Regions from separate parts of the Serratia proteamaculans genome, predicted to be linked through region 2. Evidence: predicted binding sites of a transcription regulator. Region 2 holds the regulator's gene; each other region holds the start of a gene.
What was found. The regulator PurR, encoded in region 2, represses purine synthesis genes. The targets are predictions, from matches to a motif close to CANGCAAACGTTTGCNTG.
Positions count from the first base shown of each region.

Region 1: the regulator PurR is predicted to act here: its motif matches at 1,393-1,410, upstream of pyrD (quinone-dependent dihydroorotate dehydrogenase).
Region 3: the regulator PurR is predicted to act here: its motif matches at 1,252-1,269, upstream of purH (bifunctional phosphoribosylaminoimidazolecarboxamide formyltransferase/IMP cyclohydrolase).
Region 4: the regulator PurR is predicted to act here: its motif matches at 807-824, upstream of QOT07_RS24795 (nucleobase:cation symporter-2 family protein).

Region 1 covers NZ_OX461105.1:1,923,992-1,926,195, reverse strand. Annotated here, with positions in the region: gene QOT07_RS09000 (cell division protein ZapC) at 1-113, opposite strand, end outside; gene pyrD (quinone-dependent dihydroorotate dehydrogenase) at 289-1,299, opposite strand; gene ssuE (NADPH-dependent FMN reductase) at 1,559-2,137, shown strand; gene QOT07_RS08985 (sulfonate ABC transporter substrate-binding protein) at 2,163-2,204, shown strand, end outside.
Region 2 covers NZ_OX461105.1:2,378,067-2,380,270, reverse strand. Annotated here, with positions in the region: gene sodB (superoxide dismutase [Fe]) at 1-408, shown strand, start outside; gene cydH (cytochrome bd-I oxidase subunit CydH) at 465-554, opposite strand; gene purR (HTH-type transcriptional repressor PurR) at 878-1,903, shown strand; gene punR (DNA-binding transcriptional activator PunR) at 1,900-2,204, opposite strand, start outside.
Region 3 covers NZ_OX461105.1:309,970-312,173, forward strand. Annotated here, with positions in the region: gene purH (bifunctional phosphoribosylaminoimidazolecarboxamide formyltransferase/IMP cyclohydrolase) at 1-1,089, opposite strand, end outside; rRNA gene QOT07_RS01415 (16S ribosomal RNA) at 1,756-2,204, shown strand, end outside.
Region 4 covers NZ_OX461105.1:5,326,402-5,328,605, reverse strand. Annotated here, with positions in the region: gene QOT07_RS24795 (nucleobase:cation symporter-2 family protein) at 1-753, opposite strand, end outside; gene gltS (sodium/glutamate symporter) at 996-2,204, shown strand, end outside.

The DNA of each region.
Region 1 (2,204 bases), 450 kb from region 2:
ATTTTGGCTGGGAAACGCGAGCGAAAGATCATCCCATTGGCTAAATCCAGCATTAGCCGATCGTGTTCAGCGTCAAAATACCAACGCCAATTATCGTCAGGTTTTATCTTCATCTCTTATCCTTCTCGCTGCCCATGCCACGCAATATTTACCCTAAAAGGTGATTTTATCACCACTAAAGTCGCTTAAACATCGGATAATTCCGCGAACGATATTTATGCTAGTGGACAAAATATAGACGAGCCGGGGGAAGAAATAAACCCCCGGCGGAAAATGAAAGGAAAAATATTAGATGTAGTTAACGATATCTTTAATCAGGCGCGGACCTTTGAAGATAAATCCGGAATAAATTTGCACCAATGAAGCCCCGGCCGCCATTTTTTCCCGCGCCGCCATCAGGGAATCAATTCCGCCGACGCCGATAATCGGCAAGCGCCCTTGCAACTCCAGCGACAGACGGCGGATCACTTCGGTGCTGCTTGCCTGCAACGGACGACCACTCAGGCCCCCCATTTGCTCACAATAATTCAGCCCCTGGATCAATTTACGATCCAGCGTGGTATTGGTCGCGATCACGCCATCTATATTATGACGCACCAGGCTGTCGGCTATTTGGATCAATTCTTCTTCTGAAAGATCCGGCGCGATCTTTACTGCTACCGGCACATATTTGTGATGACGCTCATGTAATTCCTGCTGCTTATTTTTAATCGCAGCCAGAAGATCGTCCAACGCCTCACCATACTGTAAGGATCGTAATCCCGGAGTATTAGGTGACGAAATGTTAATCGCGATATAACCGGCATACGGATAAACTTTATCCATGCAGATCAGATAATCGTCTTTTCCTTGCTCAACCGGGGTATCTTTATTCTTGCCGATATTAATCCCCAGAATACCGCCGAAATGGGATTTCTTAACGTTTTCAACCAGATTATCCACGCCCAGGTTGTTAAAGCCCATGCGGTTGATCAGACCTTCTGCTTCCACAATACGGAACAGACGCGGTTTGTCATTGCCCGACTGCGGGCGCGGCGTCACGGTGCCCACTTCGACAGAGCCAAAACCCATGGCGCCAAACGCATCGATGCACTCGCCGTCTTTATCCAGACCGGCGGCCAAACCCAATGGGTTTTTAAAAGAGAGCCCCATACAGCTTACCGGCTTGGTCGGCACAGACTGACGAATGAGAAATTCTAACGGGGTGCCGCTGACACGGCGGAGCTGCTGAAAAGTCAATTCATGCGCACGCTCGGGATCGAGCTGGAACAACGCTTTTCTGATGAGGGGGTAGTACATGTACTCTCCTGATTTCCCGGTTGCAAACCGGGGGCGTATTATCCGGTATCCCCTGACCAATTGGAATTGATTAAAAGCAAAAAAAGCGTTTTTTACGCAATCGTTTCCCCCGGTCTGGACTCAAACCGCCGCCAATCCGCATTTGCGCATATCAAAATCGAAAAATGAGATTTAAGTAACCCGCCTCTTTGCTGATAGGTTTAAAACACTTCTCGACCATTTTCTGATTAAACCTAACTTTTAGTTATAAGGAGTGGTAATGCGCGTTATATCACTGGCCGGCAGCCCTCGTATCCCATCGCGCTCAGCGGCGCTGCTTTCCCTGAGTAAAAACTGGTTGCAGCAGCAAGGCGTGGAAGTGATTTCCTATACCTTGCATGACTTTGATGCCGAAGATTTGCTGTACGCCAATTTTAACAGCCCGGCGATCAAGGCCTTTACCGAACAACTGGCCCAGGCCGATGGCCTGCTGGTCTCTACGCCGGTGTATAAAGCCTCGTTTTCCGGCGCGCTGAAGACCCTGCTGGATCTACTGCCCGAACGAGCGCTGGATCATAAGGTGGTGTTACCGCTGGCCACCGGCGGCTCCATTGGTCATATGCTGGCGGTGGACTACGCCCTCAAGCCAGTCCTGGCAGCATTGAAAGCGCAGGAAGTCCTGCACGGGGTGTTTGCCGATGACAGCCAGGTGGTGCTGGACGGGGAAGCCATCACGCTGTCCGACAACCTGGCCGGCCGGCTGGAAGAGGCTTTAGAAAGCTTTTATCTGGCGCTAGGCCGCCGTAAACCGCCGAGAGTCACCACCAACCCGTCTCTGTTTGCCCGCCAAACCGCCTGACGGCACAGCCTATAAGGAGATAAGCATGAAACGACCTTCTTTACTAAGACGTTGGCTGGGTGCCGGC
Region 2 (2,204 bases):
AAGGCCTCAGACGGCGGCATCTTCAACAATGCTGCACAGGTGTGGAACCACAGCTTCTATTGGCATTGTTTGTCGCCACAAGGCGGCGGTGAGCCTCAGGGCAAACTGGCAACGGCGATCAATCAGGCTTTTGGTTCTTTCGCTGCCTTCAGGGAACAATTTAGCGATGCCGCAGTGAAAAACTTTGGCGCAGGCTGGACCTGGCTGGTGAAAAAGCCGGATGGTTCACTGGCTATTGTTAACACCTCGAACGCGGCTACACCGTTGACCGGTGAAGATAAACCGCTGCTGACCGTCGACGTTTGGGAACACGCCTACTACATCGATTACCGCAATGCGCGGCCGGCCTACCTGGAAAACTTCTGGGCGCTGGTTAACTGGGCATTTGTGGAGAAAAACCTGGCGTAAAGCTGAGGGAAAGAGCAATCAGGCGCAGCGGGCTGCGCCTGTTTTACTTAAGGGGATCAGTTCAAAGCAGCGGTGAAGCTGAAAGCAATAATCACGGCCAGCGCACAGACGGTGGTGAACAGTGACATTTTCAGATCGGTATCCATTACAACTCCTTTTCAGATTGGGTTTCCCAAGGGTAAAAGGCACACAATTAATGCGTCAAACCATTTTCACACAGTTAGCCAATAAAATCTTGTTATCATTTCCCGGTTTATTATATCGATTACCTCTTCCCCTTTTGTTCAATATGGGACAAAATTCGCAGTTCACAACTGTGTACCGGCAAAATGCCCCTCCTGACCAAGCGCTGACGACTTCAACACACTAAAAACTCAGTTTTCGCTTCTTTGGAGAAGGATCTACGCAGGCAAACGATTAACATCACACTTACATGCTGCAACATGTGAGTTCAGGAGTCATTCTTTACATGGCAACGATTAAAGATGTGGCCAAACGCGCTGGCGTTTCCACCACCACCGTTTCGCACGTCATCAATAAGACTCGTTTCGTCGCCGAAGAGACAAAAACGGCCGTGGCTGCCGCGATTAAAGAGCTGCACTATTCACCCAGCGCCGTGGCGCGTAGCCTGAAGGTCAATCACACCAAATCGATTGGTTTGCTGGCGACCTCCAGCGAAGCCCCCTACTTTGCCGAAGTGATCGAGGCGGTGGAAAACAGTTGCTACAGCAAAGGCTATACGCTGATCCTGTGTAACTCGCACAACAATCTGGACAAACAGCGTGCCTATCTGGCGATGTTGGCACAAAAACGCGTCGATGGTCTGCTGGTCATGTGTTCGGAATACCCGGACCAATTGCTCGGCATGCTGGAAGACTATCGCAACATCCCAATGATGGTGATGGACTGGGGTACCGCGCGCGGTGATTTTACCGATACCATTATCGATAATGCCTTCGAAGGTGGCTATTTGGCCGGGCGTTATCTGATCGAGCGCGGCCACCGTGATATCGGCGCCATTCCGGGTCAGTTGGCGCGTAATACCGGTGGCGGCCGCCATCAGGGCTTTTTAAAGGCCATGGAAGAAGCCAATATCGAAGTTCGCGACGAATGGATTGTCCAGGGTGACTTTGAGCCAGAATCCGGCTACAAGGCCATGCACCAGATATTGTCGCAGAAGCATCGCCCGACCGCGGTATTCTGCGGTGGCGATATCATGGCGATGGGTGCGATCTGCGCCGCCGATGAACTTGGGCTGCGCGTACCGCAGGACATCTCGGTGATTGGCTACGATAACGTACGTAACGCCCGCTATTTCACCCCGGCGCTGACCACCATTCATCAACCGAAAGAGCGTTTGGGTGAGATGGCATTCACCATGTTGCTGGACCGTATCATCAGCAAGCGCGAAGAGTCGCAGGTGATTGAAGTGCATCCCAAGCTGGTTGAGCGCCGCTCGGTCGCTGACGGCCCTTTCATCGATTACCGCCGCTAGTCGTTAGCGCCGGAAGCCTCTGCGGTTTCCGGCGTCACTTCGCTTAACCATTCCTGATTCAAGGTTTCACTGTCCCCCAGGTAGTCCAACAGCCAGGCCATCGCCGGTGATGGCGTATTCTGCTGCCAGGTCAGGCAACAAGGGCTGGCCGGAAACGGCTGTTGCAACTGCAACGCCACCAGTTCCCCGCGCTGCACCAACGGCAATGCCTGATGCGCAGGCATCATGCCGACGCACAGGCCTGCACACAGGCAATCCAACGCCGAGGCCCAGTCCGGCGCCACCAACCGCCGTTGGTTGT
Region 3 (2,204 bases), 2.1 Mb from region 2:
GCGCACGTTCTGCTTGGCCGCCAGCAGGGAGCGAGCCTCCTGGCTGATGCTCGGCGCGATAATCACTTCCACAAACTGGCGGCTGATGATCGCCTGTGCGGTGGCGGCGTCCAGTTCGCGGTTGAAGGCGATAATACCGCCGAAAGCAGAGGTAGGGTCGGTTTGATAGGCTCGCTCATAGGCCGCGAGAACATCATCACCGATCGCCACACCGCACGGGTTGGCGTGCTTGACGATCACACAGGCCGGCTCGGCGAACTCTTTCACACATTCCAGTGCGGCATCGGTATCGGCGATGTTGTTGTAAGACAGCGCTTTGCCTTGCAATTGTTCCGCGGTGGCGACAGAGGCTTCCTGAACGTTCTCTTCTATATAGAAGGCAGCTTGCTGGTGGCTGTTCTCACCGTAGCGCATATCTTGCTTCTTTATATAGTTGAGGTTCAGGGTGCGAGGGAAACGGCCGGCAGGTTGCTCAGTATCACCGTGGTAGGCCGGAACCAGCGCGCCGAAGTAGTTGGCGATCATGCTGTCGTAAGCGGCGGTGTGTTCGAAGGCTTTGATGGCCAGATCGAATCGCGTGGTGTATTGCAGCGAACCGTCGTTGTTATCCATCTCGGTAATGATAGCGGCGTAGTCGCTGCTCTTCACCACGATGGCAACGTCTTTATGGTTCTTGGCGGCGGAGCGCACCATGGTAGGGCCGCCGATGTCGATGTTCTCGACCGCGTCTTCCAGTGAGCAGTTCGGACGCGCCACGGTTTGGGCGAACGGATAAAGGTTTACTACCACCATGTCGATTGGCTTGATGTCATGTTGGTCCATGATGGCATCGTCCTGGCCACGACGGCCCAGAATACCGCCATGTACTTTGGGGTGCAGGGTCTTTACTCGTCCGTCCATCATTTCCGGGAAGCCGGTATAGTCGGAAACTTCGGTAACAGACAGGCCGGCATCTGCCAGCAGGCGGGCAGTGCCACCGGTGGAGAGCAGTTCAACGCCACGCTGGGATAGCGCTTCGGCGAATTCAACGATACCGGCTTTGTCAGAGACGCTGAGCAGGGCCCGGCGGATTGGACGAGGTTGTTGCATGGTTTTATCCCTTGGCTTTGGAGTCGCAATAAAAGAGCGTTACGTGAATTTCCACCTTCTACTCTCTATAAGGAAAGGTTTTTCTCTCTATAAAGGGGTGATCAGGCACAGATTCAGGTAACGCCCCCATAAAAAGGGGAGCGTTTCGTCGCGGGGAATTGTAGCGAAAACGTTTGCGTGGCGCTCGTAAATTTTCCGTGCAAATGACTTCTGTGGATAAGTTTGTGTACAACAAGGTATAAAGCGGGGTTTTGCTGTGGAATGCAGCAAACGATCGTTTTTGTCGAAAATACCTATTGCGGCCTGCTGAGAACTCCCTATAATGCGCCTCCATCGACACGGAACATGTGAACAACTTCACAGAGTCTCCGGGGTTCGAAGAGAAAAAATCCTGAAATTTAGGGGTTGACTCTGAAAGAGGAAAGCGTAGTATACGCCACCTCGAGATAGCAAGCTACGGCGGCTAACTCACTGCTCTTTAACAATTTATCAGACAATCTGTGTGGGCACTCCACAAGACGATATCCAGAACCTTCGGGTTCGAAAAAATATCAAGTCTTGAAGAGTGACCAAGCAATACGTTGTTTCGTTGGCTTGTCCAACAGAATGACTATTACGAAAGTTATTTTCGAGCATCGCTTCACGAGTTGAAGCAAATCAAGCTTTTAATTGAAGAGTTTGATCATGGCTCAGATTGAACGCTGGCGGCAGGCCTAACACATGCAAGTCGAGCGGTAGCACAGGAGAGCTTGCTCTCTGGGTGACGAGCGGCGGACGGGTGAGTAATGTCTGGGAAACTGCCTGATGGAGGGGGATAACTACTGGAAACGGTAGCTAATACCGCATAACGTCTTCGGACCAAAGTGGGGGACCTTCGGGCCTCACGCCATCAGATGTGCCCAGATGGGATTAGCTAGTAGGTGGGGTAATGGCTCACCTAGGCGACGATCCCTAGCTGGTCTGAGAGGATGACCAGCCACACTGGAACTGAGACACGGTCCAGACTCCTACGGGAGGCAGCAGTGGGGAATATTGCACAATGGGCGCAAGCCTGATGCAGCCATGCCGCGTGTGTGAAGAAGGCCTTCGGGTTGTAAAGCACTTTCAGCGAGGAG
Region 4 (2,204 bases), 2.9 Mb from region 2:
CTCGGGAACCGGTTGGCTTGATGGCAGCATGTCCATGGCCCAGGCCAGCAGATAACCGACCGCCATGGCAATCACCAGAGAGGCGACGCGCAGGTACGGGTTGCGCTGACGATTTAGCAAGATAATCAACAATAATACCGCACCGGCCAGCAGCAGGTTTTTGGGGGCACCGAAGCTACCCTCGTTCATCGCGGCATAGCCACCGCCGATGGAGGTCAGCCCGACCTGGATCAGCGATAAACCGATAATCATCACCACGATGCCGGAAACCAGCGGGGTGATAATACGTCGCGCCAGGTGCAGCACGCGTGATAGCAAGATCTCGGTGCAGGAGGCGACCATCAGTGTGCCAAACAGCGCTGCCATCATGGTTGGCACGTCGGCCCCGCCGTTTTTCAGCGCCAGCCCACCCATAATCAGCGGTGCAACAAAGTTAAAACTGGTGCCCTGGATTGACAGCAGACCGGAACCGACCGGCCCCCAGGTTTTAATTTGCAGGATAGAGGCCAGACCGGAGGCAAACAGCGACATGCTGATGATGTGTTGAGTATCCTGTGCCGGTAAACCTAACGCCTGACAGATCAACAGAGCCGGGGTGATCACTGCAACAAACATTGCCAACAGGTGCTGACTAGCGGCAAACAGCGTCTGAGGCAGTGGTGGGCGGTCTTCCAGGCGATAAATCAGTTCACTGTTGCGGGCAGGGGAGGATGCTTTTTGCGCAGCATCGAGCTCGGCGGATGGCATGGTCATGGTGTGGCATTTCCAGAAACGGCAAAGCAGGCATTTTAATGATTTGCCTCACAAAAGCAAACGGTTGCGCGTTAATGTTTTGTTAGTGTTATCGCCGGTTATGTCGCATTTTTATTCATTTTTTCTTGTGTTATCAGCGTTTTTTCCTTCTAATCCTGCACTCATCAAGTTTTAAAAACTAAGCGGTTTTCTATAACTTATTATTTCTTAATTGGATCTTTCCCCTTACATGGAGTACCTGGATGTTTCATCTTGATACTTATGGCACGTTAGTCGCGGCAACATTGGTTTTGCTCCTTGGGGGCAAATGCGTTACCAGCATTCCCCTGTTGAGAAAATACACTATCCCCGCACCTGTCGCCGGTGGCTTACTGGTGGCACTCCTGTTGTTAGCCCTGAAAAAGCTGGTTAACTGGGAAATCAGCTTCGATATGTCGCTGAAGGACCCATTGATGCTGGCTTTCTTCGCCACCATCGGTCTGAATGCCAACCTGGCGCGTTTGCGTGCGGGCGGCAAGGCATTAATGGTGTTCCTGTTTGTGGTGCTGGGCCTGCTGCTGGTGCAGAACGCCATCGGCATCGGCATGGCGAAAATGCTGGGTCTGGATCCGCTAATGGGTCTGATCGCCGGCTCCATTACGCTGTCCGGCGGCCACGGCACCGGGGCGGCCTGGAGCAAGCTGTTTATCGAGCGCTACGGGTTTGAAAATGCCACGGAAGTGGCGATGGCCTGTGCCACCTTCGGACTGGTACTGGGTGGCCTGATTGGCGGGCCGGTGGCACGATACCTGGTGAAGCACTCTTCCACGCCGGAAGGCACACCGGACGACAGTGTCCAGCCAAGCGGTTTTGAAAAGCCGGAAAGCGGCCGTTTGATCACCTCGCTGGTCATGGTTGAAACCATTGCCATGATCGCCATCTGTTTGAGCCTGGGTCAGTTGATCTCGGGCTTGCTGAGTGGCACGGTGTTTGAATTGCCAAACTTCGTCTGCGTGCTGTTTGTCGGCGTGATCCTCAGCAACACCCTGGCTTTCACCGGCTTTTATACCGTGTTTGAACGTGCGGTATCGGTGCTGGGCAACGTCAGCCTGTCGCTGTTCCTGGCCATGGCGCTGATGAGCCTGCGGTTGTGGGAGCTGGCTTCGCTGGCCTTGCCGATGCTGGCGATCCTGGCGGTGCAAACGCTGGTGATGGCGCTGTACGCCATTTTCGTCACCTACCGGGTGATGGGCAAAAATTACGATGCAGCGGTACTGGCTGCGGGCCACTGTGGCTTCGGTATGGGCGCGACGCCAACGGCGATCGCCAATATGCAGGCGATTACCGATCGCTTCGGCCCATCACACCTGGCGTTTCTGGTGGTGCCAATGGTCGGGGCGTTCTTTATTGATATTGCCAACGCGATTGTGATTAAGCTGTATCTGCTGCTGCCGATATTCCCGGTTATTGGC